DNA from 4 places in the Enterobacter sp. MG-EB028 genome. Region 3 is predicted to be linked to each of the others. Evidence: predicted binding sites of a transcription regulator. Region 3 holds the regulator's gene; each other region holds the start of a gene.
The links. Region 3 encodes PurR, which represses purine synthesis genes. Its sites were predicted from a motif close to CANGCAAACGTTTGCNTG; they were not measured.

Region 1: purH (bifunctional phosphoribosylaminoimidazolecarboxamide formyltransferase/IMP cyclohydrolase) is a predicted target of PurR. The motif match lies at 1,455-1,472, and genes of this name have one in related genera.
Region 2: gcvT (glycine cleavage system aminomethyltransferase GcvT) is a predicted target of PurR. The motif match lies at 1,279-1,296, and genes of this name have one in related genera.
Region 4: glyA (serine hydroxymethyltransferase) is a predicted target of PurR. The motif match lies at 1,428-1,445, and genes of this name have one in related genera.

Annotation. Positions count from the first base shown of each region.
Region 1 is NZ_CP195079.1:252,323-255,243, forward strand. Features, by position in the region: gene purH (bifunctional phosphoribosylaminoimidazolecarboxamide formyltransferase/IMP cyclohydrolase) at 1-1,347, opposite strand, end outside; rRNA gene ACR42C_RS01120 (16S ribosomal RNA) at 1,910-2,921, shown strand, end outside.
Region 2 is NZ_CP195079.1:3,940,678-3,943,598, reverse strand. Features, by position in the region: gene ubiI (FAD-dependent 2-octaprenylphenol hydroxylase) at 1-957, shown strand, start outside; gene gcvT (glycine cleavage system aminomethyltransferase GcvT) at 1,355-2,449, shown strand; gene gcvH (glycine cleavage system protein GcvH) at 2,473-2,862, shown strand.
Region 3 is NZ_CP195079.1:2,091,794-2,094,714, reverse strand. Features, by position in the region: gene ACR42C_RS09980 (MFS transporter) at 1-415, opposite strand, end outside; gene cydH (cytochrome bd-I oxidase subunit CydH) at 579-668, opposite strand; gene purR (HTH-type transcriptional repressor PurR) at 966-1,991, shown strand; gene punR (DNA-binding transcriptional activator PunR) at 1,994-2,920, opposite strand.
Region 4 is NZ_CP195079.1:3,588,783-3,591,703, forward strand. Features, by position in the region: gene ACR42C_RS16930 (DoxX family protein) at 1-2, shown strand, start outside; gene glyA (serine hydroxymethyltransferase) at 58-1,311, opposite strand; gene hmpA (NO-inducible flavohemoprotein) at 1,616-2,806, shown strand; gene glnB (nitrogen regulatory protein P-II) at 2,882-2,921, opposite strand, start outside.

The sequences.
Region 1 (2,921 bases), 1.8 Mb from region 3:
GCTCATCTGGCCGGCGCCTATCCCGATGGTCATGTTCTCTTTGGCGTAGACAATGGCGTTTGATTTGACGAACTTGGCGACCTTCCAGCAGAACAGCGCGTCACGCAGTTCCTGTTCGCTCGGCTGACGTTTAGTCACCACGCGCAGGTCGGCTTCTGTCACCATCCCCAGATCGCGGTCCTGAACCAGCAGACCGCCGTTCACGCGCTTGAAGTCCAGCCCCGGCACGCGTTCTGCCCACTGGCCGCAAACCAGTACGCGCACGTTCTGTTTCGCCGCGGTGATTTTCAGCGCTTCTTCGGATGCGGACGGCGCGATGATCACTTCAACGAACTGGCGGGAGATGATGGCCTGTGCGGTTTCAGCATCCAGCTCGCGGTTGAAGGCGATAATGCCGCCGAACGCGGAGGTTGGGTCGGTTTTGTACGCGCGATCGTAGGCATCCAGAATAGAGTTGCTCACGGCAACGCCGCATGGGTTCGCATGCTTGACGATAACGCAGGCCGGCTCGCTGAACTCTTTCACGCACTCCAGCGCGGCGTCTGTGTCGGCAATGTTGTTATAGGAGAGCGCTTTGCCCTGCACCTGCTTGGCAGTCGCAACAGAGGCTTCTTTTACCTCTTCTTCTATATAGAAGGCTGCCTGCTGGTGGCTGTTCTCACCGTAACGCATATCCTGCTTCTTAATGAAGTTCAGGTTCAGGGTGCGCGGGAAGCGGCCAGAAGGATCTTTGCTTTCACCGTGGTAAGCCGGCACCAGGCTACCGAAGTAGTTGGCGATCATGCTGTCGTACGCCGCGGTGTGTTCGAAGGCTTTGATGGCGAGGTCGAAACGCGTTTCAAGCGTCAGTGACCCTTCGTTGGCATCCATCTCATTAATAATGGTTTCGTAATCGCTGCTCTTTACAACGATGGCCACATCTTTATGGTTCTTGGCCGCGGAACGCACCATGGTTGGGCCGCCGATATCAATATTCTCTACGGCATCTTCAAGAGAACAGCCTTCGCGGGCAACGGTTTGGGCAAACGGGTAGAGGTTAACAACCACCATGTCGATTGGCGCGATGTCATGCTGCTCCATAATGGCGTCGTCCTGACCGCGACGGCCAAGAATACCGCCGTGTACTTTCGGGTGCAGGGTTTTGACGCGTCCATCCATCATTTCCGGGAAACCGGTGTAATCGGACACTTCGGTTACCGGCAGACCTTTATCTGCTAACAGGCGAGCGGTACCGCCTGTGGAAAGCAGCTCCACACCGCGTGCGGAAAGTGCCTGAGCGAATTCGACGATACCGGCTTTATCAGAAACACTGAGCAGAGCGCGGCGGACTGGACGACGTTGTTGCATGGTAAATCCCCTGGATTTCACGATTACAGAGAGCGTTAGATGAATTTTCCAGTGAAAAACTCATCTAACACACCTGACGGGGCATCCTTATTAAGCGCGAGCATTTTAACGAAAACGTTTGCGCAACGCTCGCATATTTTCACTTTTTCGTATCATTGTGGATAAGTCTGTGTGTAAAAAGGTATAAGGCGGGGTTTTGCTGTGGAATGCAGCAGTCAGTCATTTTTCTGTTATTTAACGGTTGCGGCCTGCGGAGAACTCCCTATAATGCGCCTCCATCGACACGGCGGATGTGAATCACTTCACACAACAAGCGGTTCGGTTGAAGAGAAAAAATCCTGAAATAACGGGTTGACTCTGAAAGAGGAAAGCGTAATATACGCCACCTCGCAACGGTGAGCTGAAAGCCGCGTTGCACTGCTCTTTAACAATTTATCAGACAATCTGTGTGGGCACTCAAAGTGACATGGATTCTTAACGTCGCAAGACGAAAAATGAATACCAAGTCTCTGAGTGAACATACGTAATTCATTACGAAGTTTAATTCACGAGCATCAAACTTAAATTGAAGAGTTTGATCATGGCTCAGATTGAACGCTGGCGGCAGGCCTAACACATGCAAGTCGAACGGTAGCACAGAGAGCTTGCTCTCGGGTGACGAGTGGCGGACGGGTGAGTAATGTCTGGGAAACTGCCTGATGGAGGGGGATAACTACTGGAAACGGTAGCTAATACCGCATAACGTCGCAAGACCAAAGAGGGGGACCTTCGGGCCTCTTGCCATCAGATGTGCCCAGATGGGATTAGCTAGTAGGTGGGGTAACGGCTCACCTAGGCGACGATCCCTAGCTGGTCTGAGAGGATGACCAGCCACACTGGAACTGAGACACGGTCCAGACTCCTACGGGAGGCAGCAGTGGGGAATATTGCACAATGGGCGCAAGCCTGATGCAGCCATGCCGCGTGTATGAAGAAGGCCTTCGGGTTGTAAAGTACTTTCAGCGGGGAGGAAGGCGATAAGGTTAATAACCTTGTCGATTGACGTTACCCGCAGAAGAAGCACCGGCTAACTCCGTGCCAGCAGCCGCGGTAATACGGAGGGTGCAAGCGTTAATCGGAATTACTGGGCGTAAAGCGCACGCAGGCGGTCTGTCAAGTCGGATGTGAAATCCCCGGGCTCAACCTGGGAACTGCATTCGAAACTGGCAGGCTAGAGTCTTGTAGAGGGGGGTAGAATTCCAGGTGTAGCGGTGAAATGCGTAGAGATCTGGAGGAATACCGGTGGCGAAGGCGGCCCCCTGGACAAAGACTGACGCTCAGGTGCGAAAGCGTGGGGAGCAAACAGGATTAGATACCCTGGTAGTCCACGCCGTAAACGATGTCGACTTGGAGGTTGTGCCCTTGAGGCGTGGCTTCCGGAGCTAACGCGTTAAGTCGACCGCCTGGGGAGTACGGCCGCAAGGTTAAAACTCAAATGAATTGACGGGGGCCCGCACAAGCGGTGGAGCATGTGGTTTAATTCGATGCAACGCGAAGAACCTTACCTACTCTTGACATCCAGAGAACTTTCCAGA
Region 2 (2,921 bases), 1.8 Mb from region 3:
GTGTGGGACAAAGACAGCTTTGGCCATATTGCCTTCGATGATGAAAGTATGGGCTATAGCCATCTGGGCCATATCATTGAGAATGGGGTGATCCATCACGCGCTGTGGCAGAAAGCAGAGCTGTGCAGCGACGTGACGCTGGTCGCGCCTGCGCAGATCCAGCAGGTGGCGTGGGGCGAAAACGAGGCGTTTATCACCCTGCAAAGCGGCGACATGCTGACCGCGCGTCTGGTGGTCGGTGCCGACGGCGCAAACTCCTGGCTGCGTAATAAAGCCGATATCCCGCTGACGTACTGGGATTACCGCCATCATGCGATGGTGGCAACAATCCGTACCGAAGAGCCGCACGGCGGCGTGGCCCGGCAGATTTTCCACAACGACGGTATTCTGGCCTTCCTGCCGCTTGCCGATCCGCACCTGTGCTCGATTGTCTGGTCCTTAGTGCCGGAAAAAGCGCAGCAGATGCAGGAGGCGACGCCCGAGGCCTTTAACCAGGCGCTGTGCGTGGCGTTTGATAACCGCCTTGGCCTGTGCACGCTTGAAAGCGAGCGTCAGGTGTTCCCGTTAACCGGCCGCTACGCGCGCCAGTTTGCCGCGCATCGTCTGGCGCTGGTGGGCGATGCCGCGCATACCATTCATCCGCTGGCCGGGCAGGGCGTCAACCTCGGCTTTATGGACGCGGCGGAGCTGGTTGAGGAACTGCGCCGCCTGCATCGTGAAGGCAAAGATATCGGTCAGCATCTCTACCTGCGTCGCTACGAGCGCAGCCGCAAGCACAGTGCGGCGATGATGCTGGCAGGGATGCAGGGCTTCCGCGAGCTGTTTGCCGGGGCAAATCCGGCGAAGAAACTGCTGCGCGATATCGGTCTTAAACTCGCAGATACCCTTCCGGGTGTTAAACCTCAACTTCTCCGTCAGGCGATGGGTCTTAACGACCTGCCGGACTGGCTTAAATAATATTGACCCCCGTCACACTATAATTTCCCGGCCTCTGCGCCGGGGAAATCCCCTCGTTTGAAATATTCTAATTTCACGTCATTTTTCGCATTAGATAATCTAATGTCGTGTTTTTCTTGTTACGGAAATTCGGCCCGTTTTTCCGCACGAAATATCACCATGTGCTAAATCCTGTTAGATCATTGTTAATTTTGTGCGGGGTTAATCGCATTTTTCCAGTGAATAACTCTGTAGGCTTTTCAGCGTTTTTTGGTCATAAGCTAATGTGATGACCCGTTTTACCTTATGGTTAACCGCCGGTTTCGGTGGTAAGTTCAGGTAAAAGAGAACGTTTGCGTCGGCATTCGGGAACGAGGCCGATACCGGGTTTCACGGTGAATTTTTCAACGAGGACAAGATGGCTCAACAGACTCCTTTGTACGAACAGCACGTGTTATGCGGCGCCCGCATGGTGGACTTCCACGGCTGGATGATGCCGTTGCACTACGGGTCGCAGATTGATGAGCACCACGCGGTGCGCACCGATGCCGGTATGTTCGACGTGTCCCATATGACGATTGTCGACCTGCGCGGTAGCCGCACCCGGGAGTTTTTGCGTTATCTGCTGGCAAACGACGTCGCTAAGCTGAAGACGCCGGGTAAAGCGCTCTATACCGGCATGCTGAATGCTTCGGGCGGCGTGATTGATGACCTCATCGTCTATTACTTCACTGAAGATTTCTTCCGCCTCGTTGTAAACTCCGCCACCCGCGAAAAAGACCTCTCCTGGATCACCCAACACGCTGAACCTTATGCCATCGACATCACCGTCCGTGACGATCTGTCGCTAATCGCCGTGCAGGGGCCAAACGCGCAGGCGAAAGCCGCCTCTCTGTTTAACGACGAGCAGCGCAAAGCCACAGAGGGCATGAAGCCTTTCTTCGGCGTGCAGGCGGGGGATCTGTTTATCGCCACTACCGGCTACACCGGTGAAGCGGGCTACGAAATTGCGATGCCAAACGAGAAGGCCGCTGATTTCTGGCGTGCGCTGGTGGAAGCGGGCGTGAAGCCAGCGGGCCTGGGCGCGCGCGATACCCTGCGTCTTGAAGCGGGTATGAACCTCTACGGCCAGGAGATGGACGAAGGCGTCTCTCCGCTGGCCGCCAACATGGGCTGGACCATCGCATGGGAACCGGCTGACCGTGACTTTATTGGCCGTGAAGCACTGGAGATGCAGCGCGAGAAGGGTACCGAACAGCTGGTGGGGCTGGTGATGAAGGAAAAAGGCGTGCTGCGCGGCGAACTGCCGGTGCGCTTCACCGATGCCGACGGCAATCATCTCGAAGGCGTGATCACCAGCGGCACCTTCTCCCCGACGCTGGGCTACAGTATTGCACTGGCACGCGTGCCGGCGGGCATTGGCGACACGGCGGTGGTACAGATCCGCAACCGCGAAATGCCGGTCCACGTGACCAAACCGATTTTTGTTCGCGCCGGTAAGCCGGTCGCCTAATCATTTTTATCAGGAGAACTTCAATGAGCAATGTGCCAGCAGAACTGAAATACAGCAAAGAACACGAGTGGCTGCGCAAAGAGGCGGACGGCACTTACACCGTAGGGATCACCGAGCACGCGCAAGAGCTGCTGGGCGACATGGTGTTTGTTGACCTGCCTGACGTGGGCACGACCGTTAGCGCGGGCGACGACTGCGCCGTGGCGGAGTCCGTAAAAGCGGCATCTGACATCTACGCTCCTGTGAGCGGCGAAATCGTTGCCGTCAACGACGCGCTGAGTGATTCGCCAGAGCTGGTGAACAGCGAGCCGTATGAAGGCGGCTGGATCTTCAAGATCAAAGCCAGCGACGAATCTCAGGTTGCCGCGCTGCTGGATGCGACCGCGTACGAAGCACTACTGGAAGACGAGTAAGCCATTATCCCTCTCCCCTTTGGGGAGAGGGTAGGGTGAGGGGAACAGACGACACCCTC
Region 3 (2,921 bases):
TCAGCCCCATAAACATGGTCGCTACAGCGCTTGCCTGCTTGTGTTTTGGCACTACGCTTGCGGCCACGACCGAGCCCAGCCCAAAGAACGCGCCGTGGTTCAGGCTGGTCAGAATGCGCGACAGCATCAGGGTAGTGTAGTCCGGCGAAATGGCCGAAAGCACGTTGCCCAGAGTGAAAATCGCCATCAGGAAAATCAGCGCATTGCGGCGCGCCCGGTGAGAAAGCAGAAGCGTCATCAGCGGCGCCCCCACCATCACGCCGATGGCGTAGGCGCTGATTAACATGCCTGCCGCAGGGATCGAGACGTCTACGCCCCGGGCAATAACAGGCAGTAACCCCATCGGGGAGAATTCAGTGGTGCCAATCCCAAAAGCGCCAATCGCCAGGGCCAGCAGGGGAAAATTGATTTTCATGCGTCAACTCCGGATGCCGTGTCATGTGGTGACACAGAACAAAGAAGCGGAAAGCATGACATCAATCACAAAAAATGAGAAGTTAACAAAATGGCAAAAGATTTTTGCCAGAGAAGTAACAATCGCGGCGATGGGGAGGGAGAAGGCTCTCCCTCCGCGTAAATCAGTGCAGTGCAGCCGTCAGACCGGCCGCGACAATCAGAGCCAGCACAACAACGGTGGTGAACAGCGAAAACTTCAGATCGGAACTCATCAATTTTTCTCCTTTTAATCCCCCCACGAAAAGTGAGCTTGCTCATTTTTGCACAGATTCCGTCAAAAATCTTCCTGGATTTATACTGATAACCACTTTACCTCTTCCCCTTTTCATCAAGATAGGCCAAAATTCCACGCTAAATTTATTAGCGTACCGGCCATTGACCCCCTCCTGACGTCCCGTGTCGTTTTCCTGGCGTGCCGCAATCCAAAATTGCGTGATAAGGGTGAGAGAAGGCAAACGTTTACCTTCAAGTTTTTCAGGAGCTTAGGATATGGTCTGGAGTGACATTTAATGGCAACAATTAAAGACGTAGCAAAACGCGCAAACGTTTCCACTACAACCGTATCACATGTAATTAACAAAACCCGCTTCGTGGCGGAAGAGACGCGCAACGCGGTCTGGGCAGCAATCAAAGAGCTGCACTATTCGCCAAGCGCGGTTGCGCGCAGCCTCAAGGTCAATCACACCAAGTCCATTGGATTGCTGGCGACCAGCAGTGAAGCGGCCTATTTTGCCGAGATCATTGAAGCGGTGGAGAAAAACTGCTTCCAGAAAGGCTATACCCTGATTCTCGGCAACGCATGGAACAGCATTGAAAAACAGCGCGCCTACCTGTCGATGATGGCGCAAAAGCGCGTGGATGGCCTGCTGGTAATGTGTTCCGAGTACCCGGAATCCGTGCTGTCGATGCTGGAAGAGTATCGCCATATTCCGATGGTGGTGATGGACTGGGGCGAAGCGCGCGCGGATTTCACCGATTCGGTTATCGATAACGCCTTTGAGGGCGGCTATATGGCCGGCCGTTATCTGATTGAGCGCGGCCATCGCGAGATTGGCGTGATCCCGGGTCCGCTGGAGCGCAACACCGGCGCGGGCCGTCTGGCCGGCTTTATGAAAGCGATGGAAGAAGCGCTGATTACCGTGCCGGAAAACTGGATCGTGCAGGGCGACTTTGAGCCGGAATCAGGCTACCGCGCGATGCAGCAGATCGTCTCCCAGCCGCACCGCCCGACCGCCGTCTTCTGCGGGGGGGACATCATGGCGATGGGCGCCCTCTGTGCGGCCGACGAGCTGGGTCTGCGCGTCCCGCAGGACATCTCCGTGATCGGGTATGACAACGTGCGCAACGCGCGCTTCTTCACGCCAGCGTTGACCACCATTCACCAGCCGAAAGATTCGCTGGGTGAAACCGCCTTCAATATGCTGCTGGACAGGATCGTCAACAAACGTGAAGAGTCGCAGTCCATTGAAGTTCACCCTCGCCTTATCGAACGCCGTTCCGTTGCGGATGGCCCGTTCCGCGACTACCGTCGTTAATCTCATTGCGGAGCCAGCCAGGCTGGCTCCCTCAGCCACTCCCGGTTAAGCGTTTCGCTGTCCCCCAGATAATCCAGAAGCCAGGCCATCGCCGGCGAAACATCATTTTGTTGCCAGGTGAGGCAGCAGGCCGCATCCGGGAACGGATTCTCCAGGGCCAGCTCAACCCACTCACCGGTGTCGATTCGCGGTCGCGCAAAATGAACGGGTACCATCGCGACGCAGAGCCCGGCGCTGAGGCACGTCGCCGACGATTCCCAGTCAGGGGCCACCACCCGCCGCTGGTTGTCCAAAAGCCAGGTGATACGCTTGGGCAGCGAGCGGGAGGTATCCTCCAGCACCAGCGACGGCCAGCCGCGCAGCGTATCATCGCTCAGCGGCCCTTCCATCTTCGCCAGCGGATGATCGCTTGCCACCACGCATTTCCAGCTCAGCATCCCCATATCACGAAAGGCGTAACGCCCCCCGACCGGGATCGCCTGCGTGGCCCCAATGGCCATCTCTGCCCTGCCGTCCGCCAGCGCATCCCAGACGCCGTTGAACACCTCCTGCGAAACCCGCAGTTCGACGTCAGAAAAATGACGGTAGAAATCGACAATCATCTGCCGGGTGCGCTCGGGCTTAACGATGTTATCCACCGCAATGGAAAGGTGTCCCCGCCAGCCGTTCGCGATCTGCTGGCACTGCTCGCGGGTGATCTGCATTTTTTTGATAACAGAACGCCCTTCCTTCAAAAACCACGCCCCAGCAGGCGTTAATTCCACATCACGATGCCGCCGTTCAAACAGCGGTACCGCCAGCCACTCCTCAAGCTGACGTACGGTATAGCTGATAGCCGAAGGGACGCGGTGCAGCTCCTGCGCCGCCCCGCTAAAGCTGCCGTTACGTGCGACAGCATCGACCACTTCAAGAGAATAATCTGACCACATT
Region 4 (2,921 bases), 1.5 Mb from region 3:
AAGCCCAAAAAAAAAGGCCGCAAGCGCGGCCTTTTTTATTTCTGCAAAGCAGAGGAATTATGCGTATACCGGGAAGCGTGCGCAGATATCCAGAACTTTACCTTTAACGCGCTCGATAACCGCTTCGTCATTGATGTTGTCCAGAACGTCACACATCCAGCCAGCCAGCTCTTTCACTTCCGCTTCTTTAAAGCCGCGGCGAGTGACAGCCGGAGAACCGATACGGATACCGGAGGTCACGAACGGGCTCTTCGGATCGTTTGGCACGCTGTTTTTGTTCACGGTGATGTTGGCGCGGCCCAGAGCGGCGTCAGCTTCTTTACCGGTCAGGTTTTTATCAACCAGATCCAGCAGGAACAGGTGGTTTTCAGTCCCGCCGGAAACCACTTTGTAGCCACGGTTCAGGAACACTTCCACCATCGCTTTAGCGTTCTTAGCAACCTGCTGCTGGTAAACCTTGAACTCTGGCTCCATCGCTTCTTTCAGCGCTACCGCTTTTGCCGCGATAACGTGCATCAGCGGGCCGCCCTGCGCGCTAGGGAACACGGCGGAGTTCAGTTTTTTGTACAGCTCTTCGTCACCGCCTTTCGCCAGGATCAGGCCACCGCGTGGACCCGCCAGGGTTTTGTGGGTGGTGGTAGTCACAACGTGAGCGTGTGGAACCGGGTTCGGGTAAACGCCTGCGGCAATCAGGCCCGCAACGTGCGCCATGTCAACGAACAGGTACGCGCCGATGCTGTCTGCGATTTCACGCATTTTTGCCCAGTCAACGATACCGGAGTAAGCGGAGAAGCCGCCGATGATCATCTTCGGCTTGTGCTCTTTAGCCTGCTTCGCCATGTCTTCGTAGTCAATTTTACCGGACTCATCAATACCGTAAGGGATGATGTTGTACAGTTTGCCGGAGAAGTTAACCGGGGAGCCGTGAGTCAGGTGGCCGCCCTGCGCCAGGTTCATACCTAAAACGGTATCGCCCGGCTGCAGCAGTGCGGTGTAAACCGCGAAGTTAGCCTGGGAGCCGGAGTGCGGCTGGACGTTTGCGTAGTCAGCGCCAAAGAGTGCTTTCGCACGGTCGATAGCCAGTTGCTCTACGATATCAACGTACTCGCAACCGCCGTAGTAGCGCTTGCCCGGATAACCTTCAGCGTATTTGTTGGTCAGCTGAGAGCCCTGCGCCTGCATCACGCGCGGGCTGGTGTAGTTTTCGGAGGCGATCAGTTCGATGTGCTCTTCCTGACGTACTTTTTCCTGCTCCATAGCCTGCCACAGTTCGGCATCATAATCGGCAATGTTCATTTCACGCTTTAACATCCGCATCTCCTGACTCAGCTAACAAGTAAATTTTGGCCTGAAAAGGCAGTCCTGTTGGACGACGGGCAACAGTATAACTGAATAGTTCTGTGATAACAGGTCTTGACAAACGATTTTACGCAAACGTTTTCCTTCACGCCACGCAAGGGTTTGAGGAATAAAGATCTCGCTATTTCCAGCGTATTTCTTTTCAGGTTTGTGATGCATATTTTTCATCTTGCAAAGAACCATTTACAAAGCATGGGTATTTTTTATAAGATGCATTTAAAATACATCATTAAAGTGACATCAGAAGGAAGCTGCCATGCTCGACGCTCAAACCATCGCTACCGTTAAAGCCACCATTCCCCTGCTGGTGGAAACCGGCCCTAAACTTACCGCCCATTTCTACGATCGCATGTTTACGCACAACCCGGAGCTCAAAGAGATTTTCAATATGAGCAACCAGCGTAACGGCGATCAGCGTGAAGCGCTTTTCAACGCCATCGCGGCCTACGCCAGCAATATCGAAAACCTGGCGGCGTTGCTGCCCGCGGTGGAAAAAATCGCGCAGAAACACACCAGCTTCCAGATCCAACCCGAGCAGTACAACATCGTCGGCGGCCACCTGCTGGCGACGCTGGACGAAATGTTCAGCCCGGGCCAGGAGGTGCTGGACGCGTGGGGTAAAGCCTATGGCGTACTGGCAAACGTATTTATCAACCGTGAAGCGCAGATCTACAGCGAAAACGCCAGCAAGAACGGCGGCTGGGAAGGCACTCGCGCCTTCCGCATCGTCGAGAAAACGCCGCGCAGCGCATTAATCACCAGCTTTGAATTTGAGCCGGTGGACGGACAGCCTGTGGCCGATTACCAGCCGGGCCAGTATCTGGGCGTATGGCTGAAGCCTGAAGGCTTCCCGCACCAGGAGATCCGCCAGTACTCTCTGACCCGCAAGCCAAACGGCAAAGGCTACCGCATTGCGGTGAAGCGCGAGGACGGCGGTCAGGTTTCCAACTGGCTGCACAACGAAGCCAACGTGGGCGACGTGGTTCATCTGGCCGCGCCGGCGGGCGATTTCTTTATGGCCGTTGAGGCGAATACTCCGGTTACGCTGATCTCTGCGGGTGTCGGCCAGACGCCAATGCTGGCAATGCTCGACACGCTGGCGAAAGCAAACCACGGTGCGCAGGTCAACTGGTTCCATGCTGCGGAAAACGGCGACGTGCACGCCTTTGCGGATGAAGTGAATGCGCTGGGGGCGTCCCTGCCGCGTTTCACCGCAAATACCTGGTATCGCCTGCCGACGGAAGCAGACCGCGCAGCCGCACGGTTTGACAGCGAAGGTCTGATGAACTTAAGCCAGATGGAAGGGGCGTTTAGCGCGCCGGACATGCAGTTCTACGTCTGTGGGCCGGTGGCGTTTATGCAGTATGCCGCGAAGCAGCTGGTTGAGCTGGGCGTAAATAAAGACCACATTCATTACGAATGTTTCGGGCCGCATAAGGTGCTGTAATGAAAAAGCCCCTCGAACGAGGGGCTTTTTTTCGCCGGGTAGCGGCTGTGCCTTACCCGGCATGGCAAATCTTTTTTAAATCGCCGCGTCGTCTTCTTCACCGGTACGGATACGG